3 regions of the Pseudocitrobacter faecalis genome follow, and region 2 is predicted to be linked to each of the others. Evidence: predicted binding sites of a transcription regulator. Region 2 holds the regulator's gene; each other region holds the start of a gene.
What was found. The regulator PhoB, encoded in region 2, activates phosphate uptake and scavenging genes when phosphate is short. The targets are predictions, from matches to a motif close to CTGTCATAAAACTGNCNNAT.
Positions count from the first base shown of each region.

Region 1: the regulator PhoB is predicted to act here: its motif matches at 3,684-3,703, upstream of uvrB (excinuclease ABC subunit UvrB).
Region 3: the regulator PhoB is predicted to act here: its motif matches at 6,203-6,222, upstream of kdgR (DNA-binding transcriptional regulator KdgR).

Region 1 is NZ_CBDDNJ010000002.1:2,894,763-2,905,587, forward strand. It holds gene pmrA (two-component system response regulator PmrA) at 1-148, shown strand, start outside; gene pmrB (two-component system sensor histidine kinase PmrB) at 152-1,294, shown strand; gene uvrB (excinuclease ABC subunit UvrB) at 1,432-3,453, opposite strand; gene ACOXYR_RS14430 (ABC transporter ATP-binding protein) at 4,203-4,925, shown strand; gene bioD (dethiobiotin synthase) at 4,891-5,589, opposite strand; gene bioC (malonyl-ACP O-methyltransferase BioC) at 5,582-6,337, opposite strand; gene bioF (8-amino-7-oxononanoate synthase) at 6,321-7,478, opposite strand; gene bioB (biotin synthase BioB) at 7,475-8,515, opposite strand; gene bioA (adenosylmethionine--8-amino-7-oxononanoate transaminase) at 8,600-9,889, shown strand; gene ACOXYR_RS14460 (kinase inhibitor) at 9,955-10,431, shown strand; gene ACOXYR_RS14465 (putative acyl-CoA thioester hydrolase) at 10,598-10,825, shown strand, end outside.
Region 2 is NZ_CBDDNJ010000002.1:3,287,032-3,297,856, forward strand. It holds gene ACOXYR_RS16285 (LysR family transcriptional regulator) at 1-381, shown strand, start outside; gene malZ (maltodextrin glucosidase) at 383-2,200, opposite strand; gene proY (proline-specific permease ProY) at 2,385-3,740, opposite strand; gene brnQ (branched-chain amino acid transporter carrier protein BrnQ) at 3,826-5,145, opposite strand; gene phoR (phosphate regulon sensor histidine kinase PhoR) at 5,566-6,852, opposite strand; gene phoB (phosphate response regulator transcription factor PhoB) at 6,874-7,563, opposite strand; gene sbcD (exonuclease subunit SbcD) at 7,757-8,959, shown strand; gene sbcC (exonuclease subunit SbcC) at 8,956-10,825, shown strand, end outside.
Region 3 is NZ_CBDDNJ010000002.1:1,557,650-1,568,474, reverse strand. It holds gene mntP (manganese efflux pump MntP) at 1-437, shown strand, start outside; gene rlmA (23S rRNA (guanine(745)-N(1))-methyltransferase) at 434-1,231, opposite strand; gene ftsI (peptidoglycan glycosyltransferase FtsI) at 1,296-3,038, opposite strand; gene cspE (transcription antiterminator/RNA stability regulator CspE) at 3,255-3,464, opposite strand; partial or broken gene ACOXYR_RS08055 (DUF2627 domain-containing protein) at 3,477-3,621, opposite strand; gene ACOXYR_RS08050 (YebO family protein) at 4,366-4,656, opposite strand; gene mgrB (PhoP/PhoQ regulatory lipoprotein MgrB) at 4,730-4,873, opposite strand; gene ACOXYR_RS08040 (YobH family protein) at 5,038-5,277, shown strand; gene kdgR (DNA-binding transcriptional regulator KdgR) at 5,320-6,111, opposite strand; gene ACOXYR_RS08030 (MFS transporter) at 6,289-7,662, shown strand; gene htpX (protease HtpX) at 7,692-8,576, opposite strand; gene prc (carboxy terminal-processing peptidase) at 8,779-10,825, opposite strand, start outside.

The sequences.
Region 1 (10,825 bases), 390 kb from region 2:
CAACGATATTTATAACTGGGATAACGAGCCATCGACCAATACGCTGGAAGTCCATATTCACAATCTGCGCGATAAAGTCGGCAAGTCACGAATTCGCACGGTCAGGGGTTTCGGTTATCTTTTGGAAAACAGCGAGGTGACAGATTAACGTATGCCTCTTTTCGCAATCCGAAAATGGCCGATGCGCCACCAGCTTTTACTGACCGTCGGTATCATTCTGCTGGTTTTTCAGGTTATCAGCGTTTTCTGGCTCTGGCATGAAAGTAAGGAGCAGATTGACCTGGAGGTTGCCAGCATCCTGAAAGGCCACAACAACGCCAAACATATTCAGCATGAAGTTCGCGAAGCGGTTGCCAGCTTGCTGGTACCGAGCCTGGTGATTATTGGCCTGGCGCTGTTTGTCTGTTTGAAAGCGGTAAAACGCATTACCCGCCCGCTGTCTGACCTGCAAAAAGAGCTCGATGCGCGTACTCCGGATAATTTACAACCTATCCATCTGGAAAAAACCGTTCTGGAGGTGGATGCGGTAACATCCGCCATCAACCAACTGGTGGCGCGACTGACGCAAACACTCGATCGCGAACGATTGTTCACCGCTGATGTGGCCCATGAACTGCGCACTCCGCTGGCTGGGTTACGCCTGCATCTTGAACTCATCGAAAAAGCACATGCCATAAACATTGGGCCACTGATTCAACGTCTGGATCAAATGACTAACAGCGTCACGCAGTTACTGCAACTTGCGCGCGTCGGCCAGTCATTTTCTGCCGGGAGCTATCAGCGCGTTGAGTTAATGGCGGATGTCATTTTGCCGCTGAAGGATGAGCTTGAATCGATGCTGAAAGGACGCGAACAGACGCTGGTAATAACCGAAAACGTCCCTCCCACTGTGGTTGCAGGCGACGCCACATTGATAAAGGTGATGGTGCGCAACCTCGTCGAAAACGCGTATCGCTACAGCCCCACCCATTCAACCATTACCCTGTCGGCTGCCGCATCACCGACGCCAATGTTAGTTGTCGAAGATGAAGGTCCAGGCATTGATGAATCGAAAGTGGGCGAACTAAGCCAGGCGTTTGTACGCATGGACAGCCGCTATGGCGGAATTGGGCTGGGGTTAAGTATTGTCACGCGTATTGCACAACTGCACGAAGCAGCATTTTATTTGCAAAATCGCGAAGAGAGAAGCGGCACGCGGGCGTGGATTGCCTTCACACCCGCGAACCTGAAACCGAAGTTAAAAAGTCAGAACCCAGTGGCAGAGAAAACCAACGACAATCAGGCCGGAAAGTAACACAGTTAGAGATTGCTGAACGTTTAGATTTGACATGGAACTCTCCTCTTATTGATGAGGAAATTATCCATGTTGCATATTAAGCAAACATTAAGGCTGGCATTGCTCCATGTGATGCCAGCCTCAATTTTTTGAGGTTATGACGCAGCGATAAACAATTCACGTAGCTGATGAAGTTTATCGCGGATCTCGGCAGCTTCTTCAAATTCCAGATTCTGCGCGTGCTGCAACATTTGCGCCTCCAGAGACTGAATTTGCTGCTGTAATGCTTTCGGCGTCAGCACCTGATCCGCTTCAACAATTTGCGCGCTGCCGCGAGACTTGCCACGACCTTTGGTTTTGGTTTTCGCCAGCCCCTCACCCAGCGCCAGAATATCGACCACTTTCTTGTTCAGACCCTGCGGAACAATACCGTGCTCGTCGTTGTAACGCTGCTGCTTCTCACGACGACGTTCTGTTTCACCGATAGCCTTCGCCATCGATGGTGTGATTTTATCGCCATACAGAATGGCTTTACCGTTGATGTTACGCGCGGCGCGCCCAATGGTCTGGATTAGCGAGCGTTCGGAACGCAGGAAGCCCTCTTTATCGGCATCCAGAATCGCCACCAGCGACACCTCTGGCATATCGAGACCTTCTCGCAACAGGTTGATGCCCACCAGCACATCGAACTCGCCAAGCCGCAAATCACGAATAATTTCCATACGTTCGACGGTGTCGATATCTGAGTGCAGGTAGCGCACACGTTCACCGTGTTCTTCAAGATATTCGGTGAGATCTTCCGCCATCCGCTTGGTCAACGTCGTGACCAGCACGCGCTCGTTAATCGCCGTGCGCAGGCGAATTTCTGATAGCAGGTCATCGACCTGCGTCGCCACCGGACGCACTTCAATCACGGGATCCAATAGGCCAGTAGGACGCACCACCTGATCGATAACGTCGCCGCCGGATTTCTCCAGCTCATAGTTCCCCGGTGTCGCAGACACGTAAATCGTTTGCGGCGCGAGGGCTTCAAACTCTTCAAACTTCAGCGGGCGGTTATCGAGTGCTGACGGCAGACGAAAACCATACTCCACCAGCGTCTCTTTACGCGCCCGGTCGCCGCGATACATGCCGCCAATTTGCGGAATGGTCACGTGGGATTCATCAATGACCAGAAGGCCGTCCGCCGGAAGGTAGTCAAACAGCGTCGGCGGCGGTTCGCCCGGCCCGCGTCCCGAGAGATAACGCGAGTAGTTTTCAATGCCCGAGCAGTAGCCCAGTTCATTCATCATTTCAAGGTCAAACTGCGTGCGCTGGCTGAGCCGCTGCTCTTCAAGCAGTTTGTTGTTTTCCAATAACACTTTACGGCGATCCACCAGTTCGTCTTTGATCTCTTCCATCGCCTGTACGATGCGCTCACGCGGGGTGACGTAGTGCGTTTTGGGATAGACCGTAAAACGTTGAATGGTGCCCTCTACGTGGCCCGTCAGTGGGTCAAACAGCGACAGGCGCTCGACTTCTTCATCAAACAGTTCAACGCGCAGCGCCAGGTCTTCTGATTCCGCCGGGAAAATATCGATAACTTCGCCGCGTACGCGGAAGGTACCACGCTGGAAGGCCTGGTCGTTGCGCGCGTATTGAAGCTCGGCCAGCCGCCGCAGTATAGCGCGCTGGTCGATAATCATGCCGACCGTCAGGTGCAGCATCATTTTCAGGTAGAGATCCGGATCGCCCAACCCGTAAATAGCCGATACGGAAGCCACCACAATGACATCACGACGTTCAAGCAAAGCTTTGGTGGCCGACAAACGCATCTGTTCAATGTGTTCGTTCACCGACGCATCTTTCTCGATGAAGGTGTCTGAACTGGGAACGTAGGCTTCCGGCTGGTAGTAATCGTAGTAGGAGACGAAAAACTCAACGGCGTTTTCAGGGAAAAACTCTTTCATCTCGCCATAAAGCTGCGCCGCCAGCGTTTTGTTTGGCGCCAGCACCATCGTTGGGCGCTGGAGATCGGCAATAACGTTAGCCACGGTGAACGTTTTCCCCGAGCCGGTTACCCCCAACAGCGTTTGATGTGCGAGACCATCTTCCAGCCCCTCTTTCAGGCGCGCGATGGCATCAGGCTGGTCGCCAGAGGGTTGAAAGGCCGAATGCAATTTGAACGGTTTACTCATTAACAAGGCTACCTGGTGGCGGGTTGATCGGGCAGGTGATTAATTTTACTCCTCAGCGCAAAATTTGCCAACAAAAAACACTGGATATAAAAACAGTAGCACATTATGGTATTGCTGTTACGCCGTCCTGAACCCACGTTTAGCGGCTGAAATTTGCGCTCTGGCAGGATAAAAAAACGCCCTGCCGAGGTTATCCCCAGAACTTTTTCTGTTTTAACATTTGTCAATATGTGTCATGAAACTTTTATGTCAGTGAGCCACGCTTTCAACCGGGCCATTGCTTTTATTCATCTTACTGATAATAAAAGAGAAGATTGAAAAGCCGCGTTTCGCATCAATTTACTGGCAAGCCGCGTATTCTCTCGTCTGCCGAAGGTTTTCTAACTCTAATACACAAGGTTATCCACAGGAATAGTGGATAAGTGTCTGGAGCCCCTATCCCCTGTCACTCGGGCGTTTTCGTCGATCGCCGCAAAAGCGAGGGGTAAAAATTTTTTATCGTTAAATTTTGATTTTTATCAGCGAAAATCATCATGTGCTTTCTGCGTGACGGCCTTCACATTTTCGTATAAATTTTGCACAGAATTTGCGGGTTATTGCGCCAGTGCTATGCAGTTCCCTCTCTCCAACTCATTCCTCTTTCTTAAGTTAATTCTTAAAAATCAGCCGTTATGCTGAGGAATATCCGTTCTGGCAAGAGAATTGCAATCTTCTTTCGTGACCCCGTCTTTTGGCTTGAGGAGAACACGATGTTGAGTTTGCATGCAGTCAATCATTTCTACGGAAACCAGCACACACTCTGGAACATCGATCTCGAATTGGCTTCCGGCGAGTGCACCTGCTTAATCGGCCTTCCCGGCACGGGGAAAACCACACTGGTGAACTGTATTACCGGTCATCAGCCCATTGAAAGCGGCAGCATGATTTGGCAGCAAACCGGTTCGCCCCCCTGCGATTTAATGCCCCTATCGCCCGTGCGGCGCACAACGCTTGGGATCGGGTACGTGCCTCAGGATAAACGCATTTTTTCGCAGCTTAGCGTGGAAGAGAATTTGCTGATTGCTCTCAAAGCGGCGGGGGAAAACAGCGGAACAGTGAGTCCGGAAATTTACGCACTCTTCCCCTCTCTGTATGCGCTCAGGCAACTTAAGGGCTCTGCTCTCACCGAGGATGACCGTTATCAATTAGCCCTGGCCTGCGCGATGGTCACACGGCCACGGCTGCTGATTCTGGATGAGCCGACGCGCGGCGTGGGCCACGCGTTTATCCATCGGCTGGGGGATTTGCTGCTGCGCCTGAATCGGGAGATTGGGCTGACGATATTGCTCGCAGAACAGCAGCTTCCGTTTATTCAGCGCGTGGCAGACCGTTTCTGCCTGTTACATCGCGGCAGAAACGTGGCCCAGGGCGGCGTGGCGCAGCTTGATGAGCAGTTAATTAAAACGTGGATGACGCCCGGGACAGGGCACTGAGGTCAAGATACTGTCCCAGGTCGTGCTCTGCCAGCGTCGCGCCCAGCCAGGGGATTTCGCCCAGCATCGGCGCATCAATCATCCGTTGCAGCGTCGCCAGATAGGGCTGGTGACGCTTCCCTGGTTCCTCGACATCATTGGCTATCCAGCCCGCCAGCTTCAGGCCAGCCTGCTTGACGGCCTGAACGGTCAGGAGCGCATGGTTGATACAGCCCAGCTTCATGCCGACCACCAGAATCACCGGCAATTGCTCGCGCTGCACCCAATCCGCAAACGTCAGATAGGGCGAAAGCGGCGTATACCAGCCACCCGCGCCTTCCACTAATACCCAATCCGCCTGCGCTTCCAGCGTGCGCAGACCCGCCGACAGAACATCCGCTTCGATCGGGCGCTGTTCCACCTCGCTGATAATGTGCGGCGACGTGGGTTCAGCGAAGGTGTAGGGATTCACCACGTCATAGGCCAACGGCAGCACGCTATTGCGCTGCAATGCCAGCGCATCACTGTTACGCAGTCCGTCAGATGTTTCATCGCTGCCAGAAGCGACAGGTTTGTAGCCTGCTGTCCGGTATCCGAGTGCCCGCGCGGCCTGTAGCAGTGCTGTGCTGGCCACCGTTTTCCCCACTTCCGTGTCAGTGCCGGTAACAAAATAACGTTTAATCACGCGTAATCACTCCAGAAAAAAGATGGTAGGTCAGCGGGCATTGCCCCTCAACTTTTGGCCACGCCAGCTGCAGCTGCTGAAGTTTGCTGCGGGTTAACGGCTCGCGCGCCCGGCCTTCATGCAGATGCGTCGCGCCAATGCCTTTCAAAGAGCGCATCGCGCTCAGCGCATCAGGGAAGAGCAGCGTTATTGAGCGGGCACTACTGTGCTGCTGCCAGCCCGCCTGCGCCTGTCGAAGTGTCTCCTCCGGCAGAAAACGGTTCGCATGGGGGTGCGCATCCACCGCCTGCCAGGCCTGATTCAGCTCGGGCAACGATCCAGCGGTCAGCGTGGTGAAGGCCAGTACGCCACCGGGATGCAACTGGCGATAAAGCTCGGCCAGCGCAATGCGGATATCGCTGCACCACTGCACAGCAAGATTGCTCCACACCAGGTCAAACCCGGCGTCGGGCAACGGAATAGCTTCGATATCCGCCTGCAAGTAGTGCTGTGCCGCCTGCTGCTGGCGCGCCTGCACAAGCATTTCAGCGCAGAGATCCAGCGCGGTGACTTCACAGCCCTGTTCACGCCAGTAGCGGCTATAGCTACCGGGGCCGCAGCCGGCGTCCAGCACACGGTCAAACGTGCGCACCGGGAGTTGTTCAAGCAGATGTGACGCGCTCTGGCGCTGAAGTTCGTTAAACTGGTGATAGTGCGTCGCCGCGCGGCCAAAGGCCGCCGCCACCGCCTGTTTATTCACGGACGCCATGCAGCACCTCCAGCAATGTGTCGATATCTTCTCGTGTATGTGCCGCCGTGAGGGTTAATCGCAAACGCGCGGTTCCGGCGGGTACGGTCGGTGGGCGGATTGCTGTCACCCAACAGCCTTTTTCGCGCAGCGTTTTCGCCAGGGCAAGCGTACGCGCGTTCTCGCCGACAATCAGCGGCTGAATAGCGCTATCCGATGGCGTGAGTTGATAGTCCAGCCCCTGCGCGCCCGCGCGAAAATGCGCGATATGCTGCGCCAGGACTTCCCGCCGCTCGTCGCCCTCACTGCTGCGAATCACGTCAAGAGACGCACGCAGCGCCACCGCTTGTGCCGGGGGCATCGAGGTGCTGTAAATCAGATGACGGGCAAACTGCAGCAGATAATCAGCCAGCGATTCATTACACAGCACCGCCGCACCGCTCAGGCCAAAGGCTTTACCGAAGGTCACCACCAGCAACTCAGGACGCACGCCCTGTTGCCAGCAACTTCCCCGCCCCTGCGCGCCCTTCACGCCGATACCGTGCGCGTCATCCACCATCAGCCATGCGCCTGCCTGCGTGGTCGCCTCGGTGACGTTCGCCAACGGCGCGCTATCGCCGTCCATGCTGAAGACACCTTCGGTCACCACCAGTTGCTGCCCCTCGACAGCACTGCTCAGCAACCGCGCCAGATGCTGGCTATCGTTGTGCTGAAAACGGCGTAGCGCCGCCGGGTTTAGCGCCGCAGCTTCCAGCAGCGAGGCATGGCTTAAACGATCGGCGACGATCCGGTCTTTTTCACTCATCAGCGCGGCGATAACCGCCTGATTGGCGGCGAAACCAGAGATAAACAGCAACGCGCGCGGATAGCCCAGCCACTGGGCGAGTTCCTTTTCCAGATCGCGATGGGCGTGACTGAATCCGGTGACGTGACCCGAGCCGCCGCTGCCTGTGCCGTACTGTTCCGCGCCCTGTTGCCAGGCGCGGATCACCTTAGGGTGCTGGCTCATCCCCAGATAGTCATTACTGGAGAAATTGCGGTAGCGCTGACCTTCACACTCCAGCCAGCGCCCGGCGCCCTGCGCCAGCGGCACACGACGACGCAAGGCATCTGCCTCTCGCCGTTGCGCTAACGCGCTATCGATGCGTTGCTGCCAGCTCATACCGCCGCCGCGTTGTAATACGTTTCGGTGTCCGGCGTCATCAACGCCTGCTCCAGGCGCTGCTGCTGTTCGTTATCGCCCGCGGTAACGGTGGTTTGTTCCGGGTTCAGGCCCAGCTTGCGGAACAGCTGTAAATCTTTGTCTTCTTCCGGGTTCGGCGTCGTCAGCAGTTTGCAGCCGTAGAAAATCGAGTTGGCACCGGCCATAAAGCACATCGCCTGCGTTTGCTCATTCATCTGCTCGCGTCCGGCAGAAAGGCGCACGTGCGAGGTCGGCATCATGATGCGCGCCACGGCGATAGTGCGAATAAAATCAAAAGCATCAACATCTTCGTTATCCGCAAGCGGCGTGCCCTTCACCTTCACCAGCATGTTGATAGGCACGCTTTCCGGCGGCGTCGGCAGATTCGCCAGTTGCAGCAGCAGGCCCGCGCGATCGGTGACCGTTTCGCCAAGACCCACAATCCCGCCGGAACAGACTTTGATACCGGCATCGCGCACTTTATCCAGCGTATCGAGGCGCTCCTGATAGCTGCGGGTAGTGATGATATTGCCGTAGAATTCCGGCGAGGTGTCCAGGTTGTGGTTGTAGTAGTCGAGCCCCGCCGAGGCCAGGCGCTGCGCCTGCGAATCGGACAACGTTCCGAGCGTCATACAGGCTTCCAGGCCCATCTCTTTCACGCCCTGCACCATTTGTTCAAGGTAAGGCATATCGCGCTCGTGCGGGTTTTTCCACGCCGCGCCCATGCAGAAACGGGTAGAACCGGCGAGCTTCGCCTTGCGGGCCGAATCCAGCACCTGCTCCACTTCCATCAGGCGCTCGCTCTCCAGCCCGGTTTTATAGCGCGAGCTTTGCGGGCAATATTTGCAATCTTCCGGGCATGCGCCGGTTTTAATCGACAACAGGGTGCTGACCTGCACCTGGCGCGGGTCAAAATGCTGACGATGGATCTGCTGCGCTTCAAACAGCAAATCAAGCAACGGTTTCTCAAAAAGTTCGGTGACCTGCGACATTGTCCAGCGTAAAGGGTTAGCCATTGGCTTCTCCGGGGGTTTTGTTAATTTTCGGATCGGTTTATACTCGTAAACCTAAAACTTTTCAAAATGGTTTACAAGTCGATTATGACAACGGACGATCTCGCCTTCGATCAACAGCATATCTGGCACCCTTACACCTCGATGAGCGCCCCGCTTCCCGTATACCCGGTGGTTTCCGCACACGGCTGCGAGCTACAACTGGCGAGCGGCGAACAACTGGTTGACGGCATGTCATCGTGGTGGGCCGCAATTCACGGCTACAATCACCCGCGTCTGAATGCGGCGATGAAAGCGCAGATTGACCAGATGTCGCATGTGATGTTTGGTGGCATTACCCATCCCAGCGCGGTGGCGTTGTGCCGCAAGCTGGTGGCGATGACGCCAGAATCGCTGGAATGCGTTTTCCTGGCGGATTCCGGATCCGTGGCGGTGGAAGTGGCGATGAAAATGGCATTGCAGTACTGGCAGGCCAAAGGCGAACCACGCCAGCGTTTCCTGACCTTTCGCAACGGTTATCACGGCGATACCTTTGGCGCGATGTCGGTCTGCGACCCGGACAACTCCATGCACAGCCTGTGGAAAGGCTACCTGCCGGAAAACCTGTTCGCGCCAGCCCCCGCCAGCCGCTTTGACGGTGAATGGGATGAACGCGATATGGTGGCATTTGCCCGCCTGATGGCCGCGCATCGTCATGAAATTGCGGCGGTGATCCTCGAACCCATTGTGCAGGGCGCGGGCGGGATGCGTATGTATCATCCTGAGTGGCTCAAACGTATTCGTAAGATGTGCGACCGGGAAGGCATTCTCCTGATTGCCGATGAAATCGCGACCGGATTTGGCCGCACCGGAAAACTGTTTGCCTGTGAACATGCGGGTATCACGCCTGATATTCTCTGCCTGGGGAAAGCGATCACTGGCGGCACCATGACCCTTTCCGCCGCGCTCACCACCCGGCTGGTGGCTGAAACCATCAGCAACGGCGAAGCGGGCTGCTTTATGCATGGCCCAACCTTTATGGGTAATCCGCTGGCTTGCGCGGTAGCGACGGAAAGCCTGGCAATTCTGGAGAGCGGGGAATGGCAGCAGCAGGTTGCAGCGATTGAAGAACAGTTATGTCGTGAACTTGCCTCGGCGAAAAGCCTGGCGCAGGTGGCGGATGTTCGCGTGCTGGGGGCGATTGGCGTCGTGGAAACTCGCAAACCGGTGAACATGGCCGCCCTGCAACGCTTCTTTGTCGAACAGGGCGTGTGGATCCGCCCGTTTGGTAAGCTTATTTACCTGATGCCGCCGTATATCATTTCCACAGACCAATTAAGTCGCCTCACCCGCGCGATGTGTGAAGCGCTGGATACTGACACATTTTTTATCGATTAATGCCCGGTAAATGTGCCTCTCTAAGGCTACACTGCTTTATTAATCAGTAGATTAAGGAGGCAATGATGATTTTAGTCAGTCATGACCTGCGTGAGGGCGAAAAACTGCCGCAACGTCAGGTGTTTAATGGCATGGGCTATGAAGGTGACAATCTCTCTCCGCATCTGGCGTGGGATGAAGTTCCGCCAGGCACCAAAAGTTTTGTGGTGACCTGTTTCGACCCTGATGCGCCGACCGGTTCCGGCTGGTGGCACTGGGTCGTGGCGAACCTGCCTGCCGATACGCGCGTGCTGCCGCAGGGCGCGGGCTCCGGCATTGCCGCTCTGCCGGAAGGTGCCGTTCAGACGCGCACCGACTTCGGTAAAGCGGGCTACGGCGGTGCCGCGCCGCCGAAAGGGGAAACGCACCGCTATATCTTTACCGTCCACGCGCTGGATGTGGAACGCATCGACGTTGACGAAAACGCCAGCGGCGCGATGGTTGGCTTTAACGTCCATTTCCATACGCTCGGCAGCGCTTCAATTACGGCCCTGTTCAGCTAATCGGATTGCCGGAATGTATTGCTACATTCCGGCCCTAATCCTGTCTAAAAAACCTTTTACATCAGTCACTGCGCTTTTTTGTTCAGCACATCTTCCCGTTTCGCTCAACTTAGTATAAAAAGGCTGGTTTAAATGGAACCCTTTTACTCAACTAGCCTGGAGCAACATGAACACTTTATCGGTTTCCCGTCTGGCGCTGGCATTGGCTTTCGGCGTGACACTGACTGCTTGCAGCTCAACCCCTGCGGATCAACGCCCGTCTGAACAGGCCGCACCGGGGACGTCATCCCGTCCGGTTTTATCCGCAGATGAAGCGCAAAACTTCGTTGCCGCACGTTACTTCACTGCTCTCGATCCTAAAGGCGCGGCCTGGTCGCCGTCTTCTATTAGCACC
Region 2 (10,825 bases):
CCGTCGCATCCTCTGGCGGGCGAAGCGGAGCCCATTAGTACAGAAAGAATGATCAAGTTCCGTGCTGTGGTTATCAGCGACAGCGCCCAACACTGCCGTCCAATCAGCTCCAATTTGATTGATGAGCAGGCACAGATCCGGGTAGACGATTTTCACTCTAAAGTCACACTGCTGCGCGCCGGATTAGGCTGCGGATTCCTGCCGCGCCATATTGCTCACCCCTGGATAGCATCCGGCGAGCTGGTAGAAAAATCGGTAGTCTCGTGTCGGCAAAAAGATGTGGCCTATATCGCCTGGCGCAACGGTCATGAAGGGCTCGCACAGCTTTGGTGGCGCGAGGCGGTGATTAACCATAATCTGACCGCCCCGCTTTACCCCTGATTTACTCGCCGGACCAGACCGTGGCCGATCGTGCAGGCAGCGTCAGGACGCCATCCTGATTTTCGCCGCTGCCTTCCCGCTGCATGAGCGTGTTAAAACTCAGCAACGGCGTATCTTCCAGCACCACTTCACACGCCTCGCCGCGATTAATGGCAATCAGCACGCGTTCCCGTTTCAGAACACGGACAAAGACCACCACGTTATCTTCGGCGTACAGTACCTGGCAGCCACCGCGCCGCAAGGCTTCACTCTTTTTACGCAGCTTCGCCATCCGCTGATACAGCGCGAGCAGCTCACCGTCCTGCTGGCTTTTATCCCACGGGAACGGCTTACGACACATCGGGTCGTTCGCACCGTCCACGCCGACTTCATCGCCGTAATAGATACACGGTACGCCAGGCCAGCTGAACAACCACACCACGCCCAGCCCTAAGCGGTCGACATCTTTGCCCAATAGCGTTTTGAAGCGTGCAGTATCGTGGCTATCAAGCTGATTAAACATCCGCAACTGCTGCTGATGCGACAGCCCCGCACGATACTCTTCCATCCACGCCATGCAGGTTTGCGCATCAATGTTTTGCGGATCGTAAGAGAGATCGGTATTGGCCAGAAACGCCCAAATCGGCAGCGTAAAGCCGCGGTAGTTCATCGCCGCATCTTCCGTATCGGCTTGTAACCACTGACGCGCATCACCAAAATGTTCCCCGAAAACATACGCTTCTGGGTGCGTTTCTTTCGCCGCCTGAGTCATTCCGGCCACGTGTTTCAAATTGTTATACGCACCGCCGCCTTCACCGAGCATGTGCACCACATCCAGCCGCCAGCCGTCCATGTTCCACGGCGCTTTCAGCCAGTGGCGTACAATACTCTCTTCTCCGCGGTAGATTTCGTTGACCAGCGATTCGGACTGATAATCGAGCTTCGGCAGGCTCGGATAGCCTAACCAGTCCAGCGCACGGCCTTCTGGCGAGAAGCTGTACCAGTCGCGCCACGGCGACGACGCGTTATGGCATGCACCGCTGCTTGCGTTATTCTGCCGATCAAACCAGTCATGTGTATCGCCGCTGTGGTTAAACACGCCGTCAAGAATCAGGCGCATACCTTCGCGTTGGGTATTTTCGCGCAGGCGCAGCAGCGCCTCGTTACCACCAAACTGCGGATCCACTTCACGATAATCCTGGGTATCATATTTATGCACGCTTGGCGCGGTGAAAACCGGGTTCAGGTACAGCCCCGTCACGCCAAGTTTCTTCAGGTACGGCAGCTTTTCGCTGATACCGTTGAGATCACCGCCATAGAACGTAGAGCCGCCCGCATCCGCCGTAAGCGGCGCATCCCAGTCACGCAGAATGATGTCGTGTCCGGCGGCATGATGGTAATAGACCTTGTCCTGCTCGGCCGTACGCGTGTCGCTACGGGCAAAACGGTCAGGAAAGATTTGGTAGAAAATTTGATCGGCCACCCATTGCGGGCCGCTGTCAGGCACATCAACCGCAAATAGCTCAAGCTTTGCGGGCGGAATGCGGCTAAACCCCTTTGGCGCAAACCAAAGCTGACGATCTTGCCATAATAATTTAAAAGCATAGCGGCGGCGCGGTTGCCCGCTATCAAGCGGTATCTCACCACGCCAGACCGTCACACCCGGAACAGGTGATTTGCTCAGGCGTTTCATCGGCAGGACGCACTCTTCATTGTCGATTTCCGCACGCATCGTAATGCGCTGCGGCAGGTCGTTTCCGCGCAACCACAAGGTCATCGACAAGCGATCGTCGTGCGACTTTATAAAGGGTGCGACAGGCAGATGCCAGGCGTTCAACATCGTTTAATTCCCCTCAGTTAACAATGCGCTCACCTTGCCACAAGCCCTTTCCGCCCTACTCCTCTTTTCGTCGTTTTTGAGGGGTGGAGATTGGGGGCGTAAAAAAGCCCGGCGACTGAAGCTAACCGGGCTTTCTGGTTTTTCCTGATAGCGCTTCGCTTATCAGACTGACAAATTGCGCATATTAGCGACGGCTACGACGCGATTTAAACATCCAGCCAATCAGCAGCAGCACAATCCATGCAAACCCCACGTACAGGGAAATGCGCGTATCCGGGTGATAACCGATCAGGCCGATGATAAAGACCAGGAAAATCAGGCCAACGAGGGTGGTGGTAACGCCGCCAGGTACTTTGAATTTCAGTGCTTTCACTTCTTCCGGCGACAGACGACGACGGAAGGCCACCTGCGAGAGCAGGATCATAATCCACACCCACACGGTGGCGAAGGTCGCCAGCGAGGCGATAACCAGGAAGACGTTTTCCGGCATGATGTAGTTCAGATACACCGCGAACAACAAGGCAACGGTCATCACCATGACGGTGACCCATGGAATGCCGCGCCGTGAGGTTTTAGCAAACACTTTCGGTGCGCTACCCTGTTCAGCCATACCGTGCAGCATACGCCCCACGCCAAACACATCACTGTTAATCGCGGAAAGCGATGCGGTCAGCACCACAAAGTTCAGGATGCTGGCGGCAAAGGTGATGCCCATATGCTGGAAAGTCAGCACGAACGGGCTACCATTGGTGCCTACCTGGTTCCACGGGTAGATGGACATAATCACAAATAACGTGCCCACGTAGAACACCAGAATTCGCATCGGTACCGAGTTGATAGCGCGTGGAATGGATTTTTCCGGATCCTTCGCTTCACCCGCGGTGATACCAATGATTTCGATACCGCCGTAGGCAAACATCACCATTTGCAGCGACATCACCATGCCGAGCCAGCCGTTGCTAAAGAAGCCACCGTTGCTCCAGAGGTTATGTATGCCCGTCGGTTGCCCGCCGTTGCCAATCCCCCAGATGATAATGCCGAAACCGGCGGCGATCATGATGATGATGGTGGCGACTTTGAAGAAGGAGAACCAGAACTCCAGCTCACCAAAGACCTTCACGCTCATCAGGTTAATGGCGCAAATAATCATCACCACGCTCAACACCCAAATCCAGTGCGGCACATCGGGGAACCAGACCCCCATGTAGATGCCGAAGGCAGTCACGTCGGCGATAGCGACAATCAGGATTTCAAAGCAGTATGTCCAGCCGGTGATATAGCCTGCCAGCGGGCCGAGGTTTTCCTGCGCATAGCGCGAGAAGGAACTGGCTGCCGGGTTGTGCACCGACATTTCGCCCAGCGCGCGCATGATGATATACGCCGCCACGCCACCGATAATATAGGCCAGCAGCACGCTCGGCCCGGCCATCTTGATTGCGTCAGCGGAACCATAAAACAGCCCGGTTCCAATTGCTGATCCTAGCGCCATGAAGCGAATGTGCCGGGTACTGAGCCCGCGCTTCAGCTTGTTGTTTTCCATCGTTTCCAGTGCCATTTCTTACCAAAAAACAAAAAACCACGGGACGCGAAGTCCCGTGGTTGAACATGTTGTTATCGCGCGAAAATTAATGCGCGTTAGACGTTACCTGTCGGCCTGCGGCACGGTCCCAGATAATCGCCAGAACCGCCATTATCACCGTCGGCAGCAGCCAGGCCAGGCCTTGCTCCGCCATCGGCAAACGCGCCGTCCAGCCAGGCAGCACATCAGCGAAGGCCGATGCTTTGATGCCGTCAAGGATACCAAACATCAGGCTGATAAACATCGCTGGTGCAATTACGCGAGTCGAATTATGCCACCAACCGCGGGTAAAGCTTAATACAACCAGTGCGATACAGGGCGGATAGATCATCGTCAGCACCGGAATGGAGATCTGAATCAGGTGGCTCAGCCCCAGGTTGGAGACCGCCATCGAGAAGATACCCAGAATAAACACCAGCGAGCGATAAGAGAGCGGCAGATACTGCGCGAAAAATTCCGCGCACGCACAGGTCAGGCCAACCGCCGTAACCAGACAAGCGATAAAGATCAGCGCCGCCAGCAGGAAGCTACCCGCTCCGCCGAAGGTATGCTGCACATAAGCATGCAGAATCGCCGCGCCGTTTGCGCTCTTATCAACCAGCAGCGCGCTATCGGAGCCCAGGCGGAACAACGCCAGGTACAGCAGCGTCAGGCCAACGCCGGCCATCAGGCCAGCCCAGATGGTATAGCGAGTCAGCAAGCGAGCCTCGGTCACGCCGCGGGAGCGGGCCGCGTTCACGATTACGATCCCAAATACCATCGCGCCAAGGGTATCCATAGTCAGATAACCATTCACGAAACCATTAGAAAACGGTGCCGTTTGATACGCTTCAAGAGCATGACTGATAGGGCCAGCCGGCCAGATAACCGCCGCCACGGAAAGCACCAGCAGCGCCAGAATTTTCATTGGTGCCAGGAAGTTGCCGACGGTATCGAGCAGTTTGCCTGGATAGAGGGAAACCAGAATGACCAGCGCAAAATAGACCAGGCTGTAGATAAACAGCGGCATCGCACCATCACCCGTCAGCGGGGCAATACCGATTTCGAAGGAGACAGTCGCGGTACGCGGCGTCGCAAACAGCGGGCCAACAGCGAGATAACAAACGGTTGCCAGCAGAACCCCTGCGACTTTACCGATTGGCGTACTGAGGCTATCAACACCACCGCCGACCTTTGCCAGCGCGACAACGGTCAACACAGGCAGACCGACTGCGGTAATTAAAAAGCCGAGCGCGGCGATCCAGACGTTCGGGCCCGCCTGTAAACCAACCATTGGAGGGAAAATAATGTTGCCAGCGCCGACAAACAACGCAAAGGTCATAAAGCCCAGAGCGATGATATCGCGTGTTTTTAACTGATGGGTCATATGTAACTACTGCCTGTGGATGTGGTGTTGTACAAATAAAAAACTTTGCGCTCGCTCCAACGGAATCTTTCAGAGGAAACAAGCAACAAACTCAGCGGGATATGCTCCCTTCGTAGCGTGAGGAAGAATAGTTTTTTGATTTGCTACGTAAATACAGTCTGATTCCTACTGCATTAGGCGCAATTTAAACGCTTATAACGTTTTAAAGCAATATGGGATCGCAAAACCAGACGATTATACTAATACTAAATACAAACCTGGAACGATTAACCAGATATAGGAAAAACACATGGCTGATCATGCGAACAAAAAAGCGCCAGTTGTTCATAAAATATCCGATGGGAAATTGACTGCAAAGCAAACAGACCAGCCGAAGCTGGTCTGTGGAAACTCATCGTGACAAGTGCTAAATCTGGCGCTTTATGTGGCAATTAAACGTTCCGGCAGCAGGAAACTAAAGCGTGTTCCTTTTCCTGGCTGGCTTTCAACATCCAGGCGGCTATCATGATGATTTAACGCATGTTTCACAATCGCCAGGCCTAAGCCGCTGCCGCCAGTTTGCCGGGAGCGCGCTTTATCCACCCGGTAAAAACGCTCGGTTAAACGGGGAAGATGTTCCGCCGCAATGCCAGGCCCGTTGTCCTCGACGCTAAACAGCGCACCGTGCGGCGCATGCTGCCAGCGCACGGTGATTTTCGTGCCGGCGGGCGTATGGTTCACCGCGTTATAAACCAGGTTTGACACCGCACTGCGCAGTTGATCTTCATTGCCCAGCACCTTCAATGCCTCATCAATTTCAAAATGGAGTTCATGCTGGCCCTGGCTTAGCGTTTGCGCTTCCCGCTCAACCACCCGCAGCATCATCGGTACATCCACTTTTTCATTGAGGGTGAGGGTCGGCGCGGCTTCAATTTTCGATAGCGTCAGTAATTGCTTCACCAGCCCTTCCATACGCTGCGTCTGTTCACGCATCGTATGCAGGGCTTTTTCACGCGTCGCGCCTTCCAGTACCTGCTCCTGAAGCATCTCAAGATAGCCCTGCAGAACCGTCAATGGCGTACGCAGTTCATGACTGACGTTGGCAAAGAAGTTGCGCCGTGCGCCTTCCAACTGGTGCATTTGGGTGACGTCGCGCGCCACCATCAGCAACTGCCGGTCGGTATAAGGCATGATACGGATTTCCAGATGACGCCCATTATTGAGCACCAGATGCAGCGGTTTAAGAAACTCGCGTTGCTTAAGATGCTGCGTAAATTCCGGATAACGCAACAGGTTAAGAATATTTTGCCCGCTATCGTCCGGCCAGCGCAGACCAAGCAGTTGTTGCGCCAGGCCGTTACACCAGAAGATTGCGCCCTCTTCTGTGGTCAACACCACCGCATCGGGTAGTGATTCTGCGCCGCTACGAAAGCGTTTAATCAGATTACCCAGTTCACGGCGGCGTTTTTTATTACGCAGTTGCATCTGATTCAGACCGTAGAGCAGCGGTTCCCAGCTACCGCGCCCCGGCGGCGGCGTCATGCTGCGATCGACCCATAACCACCAGGAAAGGCGCAGAAGATTCCAGAAATGCCAAATCAACAGTCCGGTCACTGCCGCCAGCAGAAACCAGGGAAGATGGCCAATAATAAGCCCTAATATCAGGGCCGGGAGACAACACAAGAAAAGCTCAAAGGCGAGTCTTTTCCATGACAGCCGTTCCAGCACGCGTCACACTCCTGTCAACATTCAGAAACGAGCCGAAAAACGGTAGCCCGTGCCGCGAACGGTTTGCACCATACGATCGTGGCCGCTCTGTTCCAACGCTTTGCGCAGGCGGCGAATATGCACATCCACCGTGCGATCTTCCACATAGACGTTGGTGCCCCAGACATGGTTCAACAATTGCTCACGGCTGTAGACGCGTTCAGGGTGCGTCATAAAGAAATGCAGCAGTTTGAATTCGGTTGGCCCCATATCGAGCGGATTTTCGCCGGTCATAACGCGATGCGAGGTAGGATCAAGGCTTAGGCCCTGCATCTCAATCACCTCCTCCACCGCCATCGGAGAGATACGCCGCATCACCGCTTTGATCCGCGCCACCAGCTCTTTCGGGGAAAAGGGTTTGGTAATGTAGTCATCCGCGCCGGTTTCCAGACCGCGTACGCGATCCTCTTCTTCACCGCGCGCCGTCAGCATCATGACCGGGATATCGCGGGTCAGCGCTTCACGCTTGAGATGTTTGATAAACTGTAGCCCTGAGCCGCCCGGTAGCATCCAGTCGAGCAAAATCAGATCGGGCCAGGGTTCATTGAGCTGATTCACCGCACTGTCATAATCTTCCGCCTCAATCGGCTGGAAACCGTTTTGCTCCAGCACGAAACAGACCATTTCGCGGATGGGTGCTTCATCTTCAACGACCAGAATGCGTCTCGCCATTTTATGCCCTGTTTTTTTAGCCATCAGTATACATTCGGCGTCATTATGCGTCAGATTTATGACAGTTTTATGAAAAACATGACCGTAAAATGATGGCGCTTTACGAAATATGACACTCGCGGAATACACCCGTCGATCCTGCGGTCGGGGAATGTATAATCCCGGCTATGCTTTTTTCCCCACAGGGACGACGATGCGAATTCTTCACACTTCAGACTGGCACTTAGGCCAGAATTTTTACAGTAAAAGCCGTGCCGCAGAACACGATGCGTTTCTGAACTGGCTGCTGGAGACCGCGCAACGCGAACAGGTCGACGCCATTATTGTGGCGGGCGATATCTTTGATACCGGCTCGCCGCCAAGCTATGCGCGCGAACTCTACAACCGCTTTGTGGTAAATCTGCAACAAACCGGCTGTCATCTGGTGGTGCTTGCCGGAAATCATGATTCCGTCGCCACGCTGAATGAATCCCGCGATATTTTGTCGTTTCTCAATACCACGGTGATCGCCAGCGCCGGGCATGAACCTTTTATTCTCAACCGCCGCGACGGCACACCTGGCGCTGTTTTCTGCCCGGTGCCATTTTTGCGTCCGCGCGATATCGTCGTCAGCCAGGCCGGGCTTTCCGGTGCGGAAAAACAGCAGCATTTACTGGAAACCATTACTGACTACTATCAGAAACAATACCAGCAGGCCTGCGCACTGCGTGGCGATCGCCCGCTGCCGATAATCGCCAGCGGTCACCTGACCACCGTGGGTGCCAGCAAAAGCGATGCCGTGCGTGATATTTATATTGGCACACTGGATGCGTTTCCGGCGCAAAACTTCCCGCCTGCCGATTACATCGCGCTGGGGCATATTCACCGCGCGCAGAAAATCGGCGGCAGCGAACATATTCGCTACTGCGGCTCGCCTATCCCGCTCAGCTTTGATGAAACGGGGAAAAGCAAAAGCGTCAATCAGGTGACCTTTGTCGAGGGTAAACTTCAGGACGTGACGCCACTCGACGTGCCCGCTACGCAACCGCTGGCGGTCATTAAGGGCGACTTTGACAGCATCAGCAGCCAGTTGGCACAGTATCGCGATGCCCCGTCAGAGCCCCCGGTCTGGCTGGATATTGAAATCACCAGCGATGAGTATCTGCATGATATTCAGCGTAAAATCCAGGTCATTACCGATGATTTGCCCGTTGATGTATTGCTGATCCGCCGCAGCCGCGAACAGCGTCAGCGCATTCTGGACAACAGCCTGCGTGAAACCCTAAGCGAACTGGAAGTTGAAGAGGTTTTCCAGCGTCGTCTGGCGCTGGAAACGCTAGAAGAATCCCGGCAGGCGCGCCTGAAAACGCTGTTTGATCTCACCGTTCACTCGCTTGATGAGGAGCCGCAGCCATGAAAATCCTCAGCCTGCGCCTGAAGAATCTCAACTCACTGAAGGGCGAGTGGAAAATCGATTTCACCGCCGAACCGTTTGCCAGCAACGGTCTGTTCGCCATCACCGGCCCCACAGGCGCGGGAAAAACCACTCTGCTGGACGCCATTTGCCTCGCGCTGTATCACGAAACGCCGCGCCTCAACACGGTGTCGCAATCACAAAACGATCTGATGACCCGCGACACCGCTGAATGTCTGGCGGAAGTTGAGTTTGAAGTGCAGGGCGTGGCCTATCGCGCGTTCTGGAGCCAGAACCGCGCGCGCAATCAGCCGGATGGCAACCTGCAGGCCCCGCGCGTTGAACTGGCGCGTCGCGATGACGGCAAAATTCTGGCCGATAAAGTCAAAGATAAGCTCGAGCTTATCGCGTCGTTGAGCGGGCTCGATTACGGCCGCTTTACCCGTTCAATGTTGCTGTCACAGGGGCAGTTCGCCGCGTTCCTTAATGCGCGTCCCAAAGAACGCGCCGAGCTGCTGGAAGAACTCACCGGCACGGAAATATATGGACGAATTTCTGCGCAAGTTTTTGAAAAACATAAACAGGCACGCACCGAGCTGGAGAAACTCCAGGCGCAATCCTCCGGGATGGTGCTGCTGAGTGAAGAGCAGCAACAGTCACTGCAGGGAAGTTTGCAGGCGCTTACTCTCGAAGAGAAAGCCGCACTGGAGCAGCAGACGATCGCACAACATCAGCAACAGTGGTTGCTGCGTCAGAATGAACTGACGCGCGAAACGCATACCACCCGAGAAGCGCTTGCCGCCGCAGAACAGGCTCTGGCGACAGCGCAACCCCAGCTGGAAACGCTCAGCCGTGCCCAACCGGCGGAACTTCTGCGCCCACGCTGGACACATCTTCAGGAACAAGCCGCAACCCTCGCCAGAACCCAGCAGCAGACGCTGCAAGTAAATGCTCGCTTACATGAAGCAACCACCCGCCGTAACCGCATCCGCGCCACGGCTATCGAACAGATGCGCGGGTTGCAGCAGACGCAAACTCAGCTAAACCAATGGCTTAAGGAGAACAAGCGTTTTGCACACTGGGGCAGCGAACTCACCGGCTGGCGCGCGGCATTTGTTTTACAGGCGCGAGAAAGCGCACAGTTGCAGAACAACCAGCAGCGCCTGAGTACGCTGGAAAAACAGCTTGCCCAGTTACCGGCCTCCACGCTTACGCTGAATCTTGCCGAAGCCAGCGACGCCATTAACGCGCACAGCGCTGCCCGCCCGCTGCGCCAGCAGCTCACTACGTTGCATGCACGTTTTCTTCCGCTGCAAAAACGGCGTCAACAGTTGGTTGAAGCGCAGGATAATCGCCGCCAGCAACTGGAAAAACTGACCGCAGAGCTGACCGATCGCCGCCAGCGCTATAAAGTGCAAAACCAGCAACTGAGCGATGTGCGTGCATTATGCGAGATGGAAGCGACGATTGTGCGCCTGGAAGCCGAACGCGCCAGGCTGCAACCCGGTTGCGCCTGCCCATTGTGCGGTGCCACCGAACATCCGGCGATTGCGCAATACCAGGCGCTGACGCCCGGTGTCAATCAGGCGCGTCGCGATGAACTGGAGCGCGACGTCAAACGTCTGGCGGAAGAAGGTGCAACCCTGCGCGGCCAGCAGGATGCCCTGCAAAAACAACAGCAGGTTGAAGAAAGCGAGCTGGAGTCTCTTTCTAAGCAGGAGCAAGCACTTACATCACAATGGCAGGACGTAACGGCCGCGTTAGGCGTGACGCTTCGCGCTGAGGAAGCGATTAGCGAGTGGCTTGGCACACAGGAAGAGTACGAACAGCAGCTTTATCAGCACAGTCAACGGCTGAATTTACAGCAGC
Region 3 (10,825 bases), 1.7 Mb from region 2:
TTATCGAAACCCTTACTCCGCTGATTGGTTGGGGGCTGGGTATGCTCGCCAGCCGCTTTGTGCTGGAGTGGAGCCACTGGGTGGCGTTCGTGCTGCTGGTCTTTTTAGGCGGACGAATGATTGTCGAAGGATTCCGGGGCGATGATAGCGATGAAGAGTGCGAACCGCCCCGCCGTCACAGTTTCTGGTTATTAGTGACCACCGCGATTGCCACCAGCCTTGATGCGATGGCAGTCGGTGTCGGTCTGGCGTTTTTACAGGTTAATATTCTGGTGATGGCGTTGGCCATCGGCTGTGCGACCTTCACCATGTCGACGCTGGGGATGATGATTGGCCGCTTTATCGGCCCGCTGCTTGGCAAGCGGGCTGAAATTCTCGGCGGTCTTGTGCTCATCGGCATTGGCGCAGAAATTCTCTACAGCCATTTCGCCGGTTAATCGTCCAAACGCTGCCAGACATGAATAGCAAAATCGGTCTGGCAGTCAAAGTGTTCCTGCCCTTTCAGCGTCTCCCACACGTCCGGTTTAGCGCGCCAGGCAAACGGCGTCATCTGCAATAACGTCACCGCTTCTGTTCCACTTAACTGCATCGGGTATGCCAGCGCATCGTGCGTTTGCAGCGTGAAGCCCGGCAACGTTTCCGAATGCGGTGCATGCAACTGAACTTCATCGTAAATCAGCCCTTTTAGCTCGACTAAATGTCGCGGCCCTGGGGTGACGGTAATCACCCACCCGCCGGGTTTGACCACTCTGGCCAGCTCTTCAGGGTTACAGGGCGCGTAAATACGTACTACCACGTCCATGCTATTCGCCTCAAACGGCAAACGCTGACTCGAAGCCACACAGAAATCGACATTAGCGTAGCGCTTCGCCCCGGCGCGAATAGCGTTTTTCGCCACATCCAGTCCCCATGTATGGCCTGCTATCTCTGCAAAAGCATGTGTGTAGTACCCTTCCCCACAGCCAATATCCAGCAAATGCGCTGGCTTTATCCCGTCAAGCTTCGCGCAAATGGCATCGCGTAACGGTTGATAGTGTCCGGCATCAAGGAACGCGCGGCGCGCCTGCATCATCTCTGCGCTGTCGCCCGGATCGCGGGAACGCTTATGCTGCACGGGCAGTAGATTGACATAGCCTTCTTTTGCCATATCAAACTGATGGCGTTGAGGACAGCAATAGCTGTTTCCGCTGCGGGTGAGCGGCGCGTGGCAGAGCGGGCAACTCCAGGACATAACAACTCCGGGGGAATATTGAAAGGGCGAAAGTGTAACGCTTTTCGCCCCTGAGTGGGAGGATTTACAGTGCAGGCGCGCTTGAAGATGTATGCATAACAATCAAATTATCTGACCCCTGCGGCAAACCATCCGGCATAACGTTTTCCAGACGGAGAACATCGCCCATTATCTGGCTGAATACCGGGGCGGATACCGCACCGCCGTAATACTGCCCGTTCTGCGGTTCGTTGATCACGACGACCAGCGCAAATTGTGGATTGCTGGCGGGCGCGACGCCTGCGGTATAGGCGACATACTTATCGACATATTTCCCGTCGTCGCCAATTTTCTTGGCGGTGCCGGTTTTCACCGCGACGCGATAATCACGAACGGCGGCTTTTGTCCCGCCGCCCCCCGGCAGCGCCACGCTTTCCATCATATGCTCAACCTGATGTACCAATGTTTCGGGCATCACCCGATGGCCGATGACCGGCGGATCAATACGGGTAATGGAGAGTGGGCGCGAAATACCAAAACCGCCGATAGTGGCATACACGTGTGCCAGTTGCAGCGGCGTGACCATCAGACCATAACCAAATGCGAACGTCGCGCGATCCAGCTCGCCCCAGTAACGTCGATGCGGTAACAGCCCCTGACTTTCACCAGTTAAGCCCAGCCCGGTCGGTTGCCCGAAGCCAAACGCGGTGTAGGTATCCAGAAGCTTTTGTACCGGCATAGCCAGTGAAAGACGCGAGACGCCCGTGTCACTCGATTTTTGCAAAATACCGGTTAGGGTGAGCTCTGGATAATAGCCCACGTCACGAATACGGTGCCCGTCCAGTACATAAGGATGGGTATCGACCACACTATCGGGACGAACAATGCCCTGCTGAAGCGCCGTCATGATCACTAAGGGTTTCACCGTGGAACCCGGTTCGAAGGTATCGCTGATTGCGCGGTTGCGGAAATCATCCAGCGTTGCAGCTTCGCGATTGTTTGGGTTGTAGTCCGGGTAGCTCGCCATCGACAATATTTCACCGGTATCAATTTTTACCAGCACCGCCGCGCCAGACGCGGCTTTGTTCCAGCGCACGGCGTTATCCAGCGCGTCTTCCGTCACCGTTTGCAGGCGTTCATCAATACTGAGCTGAATGTTATGTGCGGGAACCGGGGCTACTTCAGTAATGTTTTCGATCACCCGGCCAAATTTATCTTTACGTACCCGGCGCAACCCCGGCTTGCCAATAAGCTGGCTGTTAAAGCTTTTTTCAATACCTTCAATGCCCTGATCGTCAACATTCGTGAAACCAATCAGGTTCGCCGCCACGTGTCCTGCGGGGTAAAAACGACGCGACTCTTCGCGCAGATTAATTCCCGGAAGATGCAGCTTATCAATCCACTGCGCCTGAAGCGGATCCACCTGACGGGCAAGATAGAGAAATCGGCTGTGTGGGTGCGCGTTGACACGAGCCTGCAAAGCGCTCAGGGAGAGGTTCAAGGCTTTCGCCAGCGCCTGCCAGCGGTTATCGAACCCCACTCCACCCTTCTCCATCAGGGTTTGCGGATCGACCCAAATGGCGCTGACCGGCACACTCACGGCCAATGGTCTGTTTTCGCGATCGACAATCATGCCTCGTGGCACATCAATCGGTTCTTCGCGCACCGAGCGCATATCTTCCTGCTTGACCAGATTATCGGGAGAGACAATTTGCAACCAGCCAACTCGCGCGAGGAGGAAGCCCAGACAGCTTAAAATAACGGCGCATACCAGGCCAAACCGGACGGGGGTAAAATGAGGGGGCTTCCCTCGGGATTTATCTTGCACTCTGACTCCAGCGTTAAAAAGCAACGGACTGATTTAACAGGAATAGTTCAGAGATTCATCGTCTAACTATGCTAATAAGCTCGTGGATTTGCAACAAAGGACGACCAGAAGGGAAAAACAGAAACATCTCGTAAAGAATGTAAAAAGCCCCGCATTTGCGAGGCTTTAAGGCTGATTATGATGCGCGTACGCATCAAAGCATCAGTGGCAGTCGAATCAGATTGCAGTTACGTTAACTGCAGCGGGGCCTTTCTGGCCGTCCTGAATTTCGAACTCAACGTTCTGGCCTTCAGCCAGAGTTTTGAAGCCGTTACCCTGGATTGCAGAGAAGTGTACGAATACATCTTTGCTGCCGTCAGCCGGAGTAATGAAGCCAAAACCTTTAGACTCGTTGAACCACTTAACTTGACCTTTAATCTTTGCCATTTGCAAAATTCCTTAGAGTGTTTTCTTCGCCCGTGGGCGCATTCATAGATAAAACTGAGACATGACTGCATGAGGCACTAATATAAGGTTCGGCAGAGAAGCGGTATTCAACGTCAACGTGTTTACTCAGGACTTCTTTACTGATAATGCCATACATAGACAGAACTGTACCTCGTTTAACCCAAAACGTGTTATCACATACAACGATAATAATGGCAAGCCATTTTTAAACGTGTCTCGATCAGCCGCACAAATCATACAACAATCATTTGATCGACTACGCATTTATGCGGCAAAGCGTTATCTGATGCGCCCCGGCTCGTGTCTTAAGCCTCACCTACCTTACGGTAACGTAAGACTTTTTTACCATAGACCAGGATTTTCATTCCGTCCAGAAAAGCGAAGCGGCATCAACATTTTTTTATATCCTTAGAATATTTTCGCGCTAATTTTCAAAAGGTGCATTTCGGTAACCGGTTATAAGCAAGTAACATTTCGCTATACCGCTACGCTGATTCACGAAAGCAAAATAATGTCCTTAGGTTGCACCAAAATAATGAACGTTTAATGACAGAATGCCATCACTGCGCAATAAAAACGTTTCGCTAATAGCGTACGGCAAATGCGGCTAGCGGGTTGCGCAAATAAAGTCGATATCCATCACTCATACATTTAGATGATGGATAAATATACAAAACGATAAAGTGATAAAAAATTAATTATAAATACAATGAGATACGAACCCAGGAATGTGAGGCAACAACGAGTCAGGTCAGTGATGCATCAGGAAAGGGGAAGGTAAGGAGAGGTAACACCGTCAATGACAGCGGATGCACCGCTTCGGTGCAACCTACGGACTCCGGCAGCCTGGTCAGACAGCCGGAGTGAAGAGGAAAAGAGATTATCGTTCCGCCACCAGACGAATGAAATCATCTTCATCTTCGTTTTTTGCTTCAACGGCTTTCTCAGTGACTGCCGGTTTTTCAGGTTCATTAGCTTCACAGAGTCGACGCAGCAGCGCATTCTGACGCTTTTGCTGATCCAACAATGCTTCAAGCAGTTCTATTTGCTCACTGGTGCGCGAACTTGCACGGTTAACAAAGAACCAAAGTACCAGCCCTACAATCAACAGCAGAACAGATATCACGACAGACGCCAGATTTAATGCCCCAGAACTTACTAGATCACTCATTTCACCACCTCAATAGGAACGGACTATTCTACCACTCGCATTAAGGAAGGAAATCGTTGATGGCAAAAATGTTTTACCAGGGAATGAATTTATTGATGCTACAGATTCCGTTAAAGAACTGTACATCCTGGTCGCACAACACGTTGAGCGTCTGAGTCCAGAGCAGCAAACAGGCCGCCAGTACGACAATCAGTAACACCCACCGAAATTTTTTCACTCCACACTCCACGACTTATAGCATTAACAGATGATCAAATTAACACGGACATCTTAAACCGCGGCTAACTGTACAGATAAATTCTGCTTTTAGGAATCATGGAGTTGTCTCGCAATATTGAAAAGCTACTCTATCATCAAGGATAGAAAAGACGTGAGGATGTCATGAGATTTGCGATCAGAACAATTATTATACTGGCCATTGTCTGGATTGGCATATTGCTCAGCGGTTATGGTGTGTTAATCGGCAGTACTGAGAACGCTGGCGGTTTAGGTCTTCAATGTAAATATCTGACCGCGCGAGGCACCAGCACAGCACAATACGTTCATTCCAATAGTGGGATTATTGGCCTGACCGATTGCCCGGTCCTGCGAAAAAGTGAAACGGTCATTGATAATGGATAAAAAAACGCCGCGATACCGCGGCGTTTTTGATTAGGTGTCTTATCAGAACGGGTAATCGTTATAGCCTAACTGCTCTGAAATTTTACGCGCCGCCGTATGCAGCATCGCAACATACTCGTGCAGGCGCTCTTCGGAGAAACGCAGCGTCGGGAACGAAATACTTAACCCCGCAATAACCACGCCAAAACGGTCGAAAACCGGAACGCCGATGCAGCGCAGGCCCTCTTCCTGCTCTTCATTATCTTCCCCGTAACCCTGCTGGCGAACCAGATCCAGCACCGGCATCAGTTCCTCGGTGCTGGTGATGGTACGATCGGTGCTGTGTTTGTATTCCACACCCTGCAGAATTTCACGCACTTCATCGCGGTCGCGCCAGGCCAGCAACACTTTACCAATGGCGGTGCTATACAGCGGGTTACGACGGCCAACGCGGGAGTACATGCGCAAGTTATACATCGAGTCAATTTTATGGATATAGACGATACTGTCTTCGTCCAGCGCACCAAGGTGAATCGTCTCTTTCGTCAGACGTGACAGTTCACGCATCTGAATATCTGCACTACGAATTAAATCGACGTTCTGTAAAGCGCGGGCGCCAAGTTCAAATAGCTTCAGCGTTAACGAATACTTTTCAGATTCCCCTTCCTGGGCAACGTATCCCAATGATTTCATGGTCTGCAAAAAGCGATAAACAGTGCTTTTCGACATCATGACACGCTGCGACAGTTCGGTAATTCCGATTTCGCGCTCTTCACCAAGCGCCTGCAGGATGCCAAAAACCTTCAATACTGAAGAGACAGAATCTGGCTGTTTATCCAAATCTGCAACTGCCATTTATCACCTCATCGCAACTGTTTTATAAAAAATAGAACCGGTTTTTATTATAATTTCGCAAAGCGCTCGTCGCAATGAATCTTCTGCAACCTGGTTACAAATCTGCGACATACAGCCGAATAATCAATGCTAAAATAGTTTTCTGACAAATAATTTCTCAAAAACCGCATTTTTCCCATGGATAAAAAAATTTCGGATGGCTTACCCGTACCTCAACGGTATGGCGCCATCTTAACCATTGTGCTCGGTATTACGATGGCGGTGCTCGATGGGGCTATTGCTAACGTGGCTCTGCCCACCATCGCCAGCGATTTGCATGCGTCTCCGGCGGCATCTATCTGGATAGTCAACGCCTATCAAATTGCGATAGTCATCTCGCTACTGTCGCTGGCTTTCCTGGGCGACATGATTGGCTATCACCGGATCTACAAAATCGGTCTCATCGTCTTCACCCTCGCTTCGGGGCTATGTGCGATGTCGAATTCACTGGAGATGCTCACGCTCGCGCGCGTGGCACAGGGTCTTGGCGGCGCGGCGTTGATGAGCGTGAACACCGCGCTCATACGGCTTATCTATCCGCAGCGGCAGTTAGGACGCGGCATGGGGATCAACTCGTTTGTGGTTGCTGTCTCCTCAGCAGCCGGGCCGACCATCGCCGCGGCGATTCTCTCTGTGGCGTCATGGCAGTGGCTATTCCTCGTGAACGTGCCGCTCGGCGTTATCTCGTGGTTGCTGGCGGTGCGTTATCTGCCCGCAAACGGCTTACGCAGCCAGGCAACACGCTTCGATCTGCCCAGCGCAATCATGAATGCCCTGACGTTTGGTCTGCTGATCACCGCACTGGGTGGATTTGCGCAGGGGCAATCGACCACGCAGGTGGCGGCGGAAGTGGTGCTGTTACTGATCGTCGGATTCTTTTTCATCCGTCGTCAGTTGCGTCTACCGGTGCCGCTATTACCGGTCGATTTATTGCGCATCCCATTGTTCTCGCTCTCTATTTGCACGTCAATCTGCTCTTTCTGCGCACAGATGCTGGCACTGGTGTCGCTCCCTTTCTTCCTGCAAACCATGATGGGGCGCAGCGAAGTGGAAACAGGATTACTGCTGACGCCCTGGCCACTGGCAACCATGGTGATGGCCCCTCTGGCCGGTTATCTGATTGAGCGAGTCCACGCCGGATTTCTGGGCGCGTTCGGCATGGCGGTGATGGCCTGTGGGTTATTTGCGCTCGCCCTGCTGCCCTCTTCGCCTTCCGATCTGGATATCATCTGGCGCATGATCCTGTGCGGTGCAGGGTTCGGTCTGTTTCAGTCGCCCAATAACCACACCATTATTTCCGCCGCACCTCGACAGCGGAGCGGTGGTGCCAGCGGGATGCTGGGTACGGCTCGCCTGCTGGGGCAAAGCACCGGCGCGGCGCTGGTAGCGTTGATGTTTAATGCGTTTGGCGATAGCGGAACACATGTGTCGTTGCTGCTGGCGGGAAGTCTGGCGGTGGTTGCGGCCCTGTTTAGCGGCTTGAGGGTGACGCAACCGCGCGTACAGGGCTAAAAAAAGCGCCTCAATTGAGGCGCTTTTTACTATTTCAGGTATTCACCGGTACGCAGCGCTTCGATACGCTTGTCCAGCGGCGGGTGAGTCATAAACAGCTCACTCAGCGTTTTCGACTTACCGTTGATGCAGAAGGCCATCATAGTGCTGGCTTCCTGTGGTTCGTAGCTGGTCTTCAAACGTTGCAGGGCAGCAATCATTTTTTCACGCCCTACCAGACGTGCTGAACCGGCATCCGCATGGAATTCACGGTGACGTGAGAACCACATGGTGATAATGCTGGCCAGAATACCGAAAACCAGTTCAAGAACCATGGAGACAGCAAAATAGATAAGTGGGTTACCATTGCCGCCCTCTTCGCCTTCATCACGGTTACCGCTCAGGAAACCGGCAGCAATCTGCGCAATAATACGTGAGATGAAGATAACAAAGGTGTTTACCACGCCCTGAATCAGGGTCATCGTCACCATATCACCGTTAGCCACGTGGCTAATCTCGTGGGCGATAACCGCTTCAGCTTCGTCACGGCTCATGTTTTGCAACAGGCCCGTACTGACCGCGACCAGCGACGCATCACGGCGCGCGCCGGTGGCGAAAGCGTTGATGTCCGGCGCATGGTAGATAGCGACCTGCGGCATAGCAATGCCAGCCTGGCGCGATTGTTGCGCCACGGTGTCCATCAGCCAGCGCTCTGTTTCGTTACGCGGCTGCTCGATAACTTCCCCACCCACAGATTTCAGGGCCATCCATTTCGACATCATCAGCGAAACGAGAGAACCACCAAAACCAAATAGCAGAGCCATAATCAGAAGGCCCGTCATGCTGCTCGACTGAATTCCTGTCAGGCTTAGCACCAGCCCAAACACAACCATCACAGCAAGGTTGGTCAACAGGAAGAGCGCGATTCGCATCATAATTTACTTTTAACCTCGTTTTAACAAAACGCACTAAGCGATTACCCACATCGTATGGGTATTAATACAATTTTCAACTATCCACGGCGGGTAAGTCACGAGAAAGACACAACTTTACATTTTTTCTCACACTTGCTTACGCGCAGTTTAGAGATGTAAAAAAACAGGCACAATTGCTTGTGCCTGTTTTAATAAGGGAGAATTACTTGCTGGCCGCAGGAGTTGCGGATGGCCTCTCTTTTTCAAGATGCGCCAGGTCAACCGCAATATTCACGGTTTCATCCAGATACGGATCGGGCTCCTGATAATCCTTCGGCAAATCGTCGATTTTCTTCAGCAACGGTTTACCCTCACGTTTGTAGCGATCGTTAACGCGGGCCAAACGTGTGGCATCATCTTCCTGGTTCTCTTTTTCACGCTGAGCGTAATTTAAAGAGACGATGTTGCGCTTGTCCTTCATTGCGTTAAAGCGCGCGATATCCTTTATGATGTACTGGAATTCAGGATCTTTCGCGATACGCGCATTATGCAATTTCAGCAGTTCCGGGCCAAACGGCGTTAAATCATCAGACTTCACATAGGTCGCAGCGTCGATGCTGTCCCACGGTAATGCGTTGTCTTCAAACTTCTCACCCGTTTCCGTCTCTTCTGAACCGGTCGGCATCAGGATATCAGGTGTTACACCTTTACGTTGCGTACTGCCGCCGTTAATGCGGTAGAACTTCTGAATGGTGTATTGAACGGAACCCAGCGCTGGCCATTCCGGGCGCAGCATTTGATCGTAAATGCGATTCAAAGAACGGTACTGCTGAACGGTGCCTTTCCCGAAGGTCGGTTCACCGACGATCAGTGCACGTCCGTAATCTTGCATGGCGGCCGCAAAAATTTCAGATGCCGAGGCGCTGAAACGGTCAACCAGCACTACCAGCGGGCCTTTGTAGTACACCACGCCGTCATTGTCGCTATCTTCACGCACTTTGCCGTTATTGTCGCGCACCTGCACGACCGGGCCGGACGGAATGAACAAGCCAGAGAGCGATACCGCTTCGGTTAATGCCCCGCCGCCGTTAGTACGCAGATCGATGATAACGCTGCTGACATTCTGTTTTTCCAGTTTCTGCAGCTGTACCTTAACCTCTTCCGTCAGGCCAACATAGAAACCAGGTATATCGAGCACACCCACTTTCTCTTTGCCGACGGTTTTCACCGACATTTTCACGGCGCGATCTTCCAGACGAATACGTTCGCGCGTCAGGGTAACGATTTTGGTTTTCGCCCCTTTACCCGCCGGCAGGATTTCCAGGCGAACTTTACTGCCCTTCGGCCCTTTAATCAGCGCCACGACATCATCCAGACGCCAGCCGATCACATCGACCATCCCTTTTCCGGCCTGGCCCACGCCAACGATTTTATCGCCAACCGTGATCGCTTTACTCTTCGCCGCGGGGCCACCGGCCACCATGGAGTTGATAACCGTGTAGTCATCATCCATTTGCAGCACTGCGCCGATACCTTCCAGAGACAGGCTCATTTCGGTATTGAACTGTTCGGTGTTGCGAGGAGAAAGGTAGTTGGTATGCGGATCGATTTCCCGCGCGAATGCGGTCATCGCCAGCGAGAATACATCTTCGCTATTGGTCTGCGCCAGACGACGAATCGCGAATTTATAGCGACGCGTCAGGGTTTCGCGGATCTCTTTTTCATCTTTACCGGTCAGCTTCAGGCTTAGTTCGTCGAACTTAACTTTGCCATCCCACAGGGCGTTCAGCTCGGCTTCATCTTTTGGCCATGGCGCTTTTGCGCGGTCAAGATTGAAGGTGTCGTTGCCGGTGAAGTCCATCGGGCGTTCAAGCACTTTCAACGCGTACTGATAACGTTCGAAACGTCGCTTTTGCGCCAGGTTGTAGAGATCGTAAAACACGTCGAGCTTGCCCGATCGTAGCTCATCGCCAATCTGCCCTTTCTTCGAAGCAAACTGCGCAACGTCGCTGGCCAGCAGGACGTTGTGACTGTAATCGAGCAGGTTCAGATAGCGGTCAAAAATCTTGGCGGAAAAGGACTGGTCGAGATCGAACTGACGATAATGAGAACGGGTAAAGCGCGATGTTACGCGCTCGCTCACCGTTGCGTGCTGAGTCTCTTCCTTCAGAATCGGAATTTGATCAACACGGGTAATATCTTCCACCGCTAAGGCGTGGCCTGTTATTAAAAACAGGCCAGCGAGGGCGGAGAGCCTAAAAAGTTTGTTC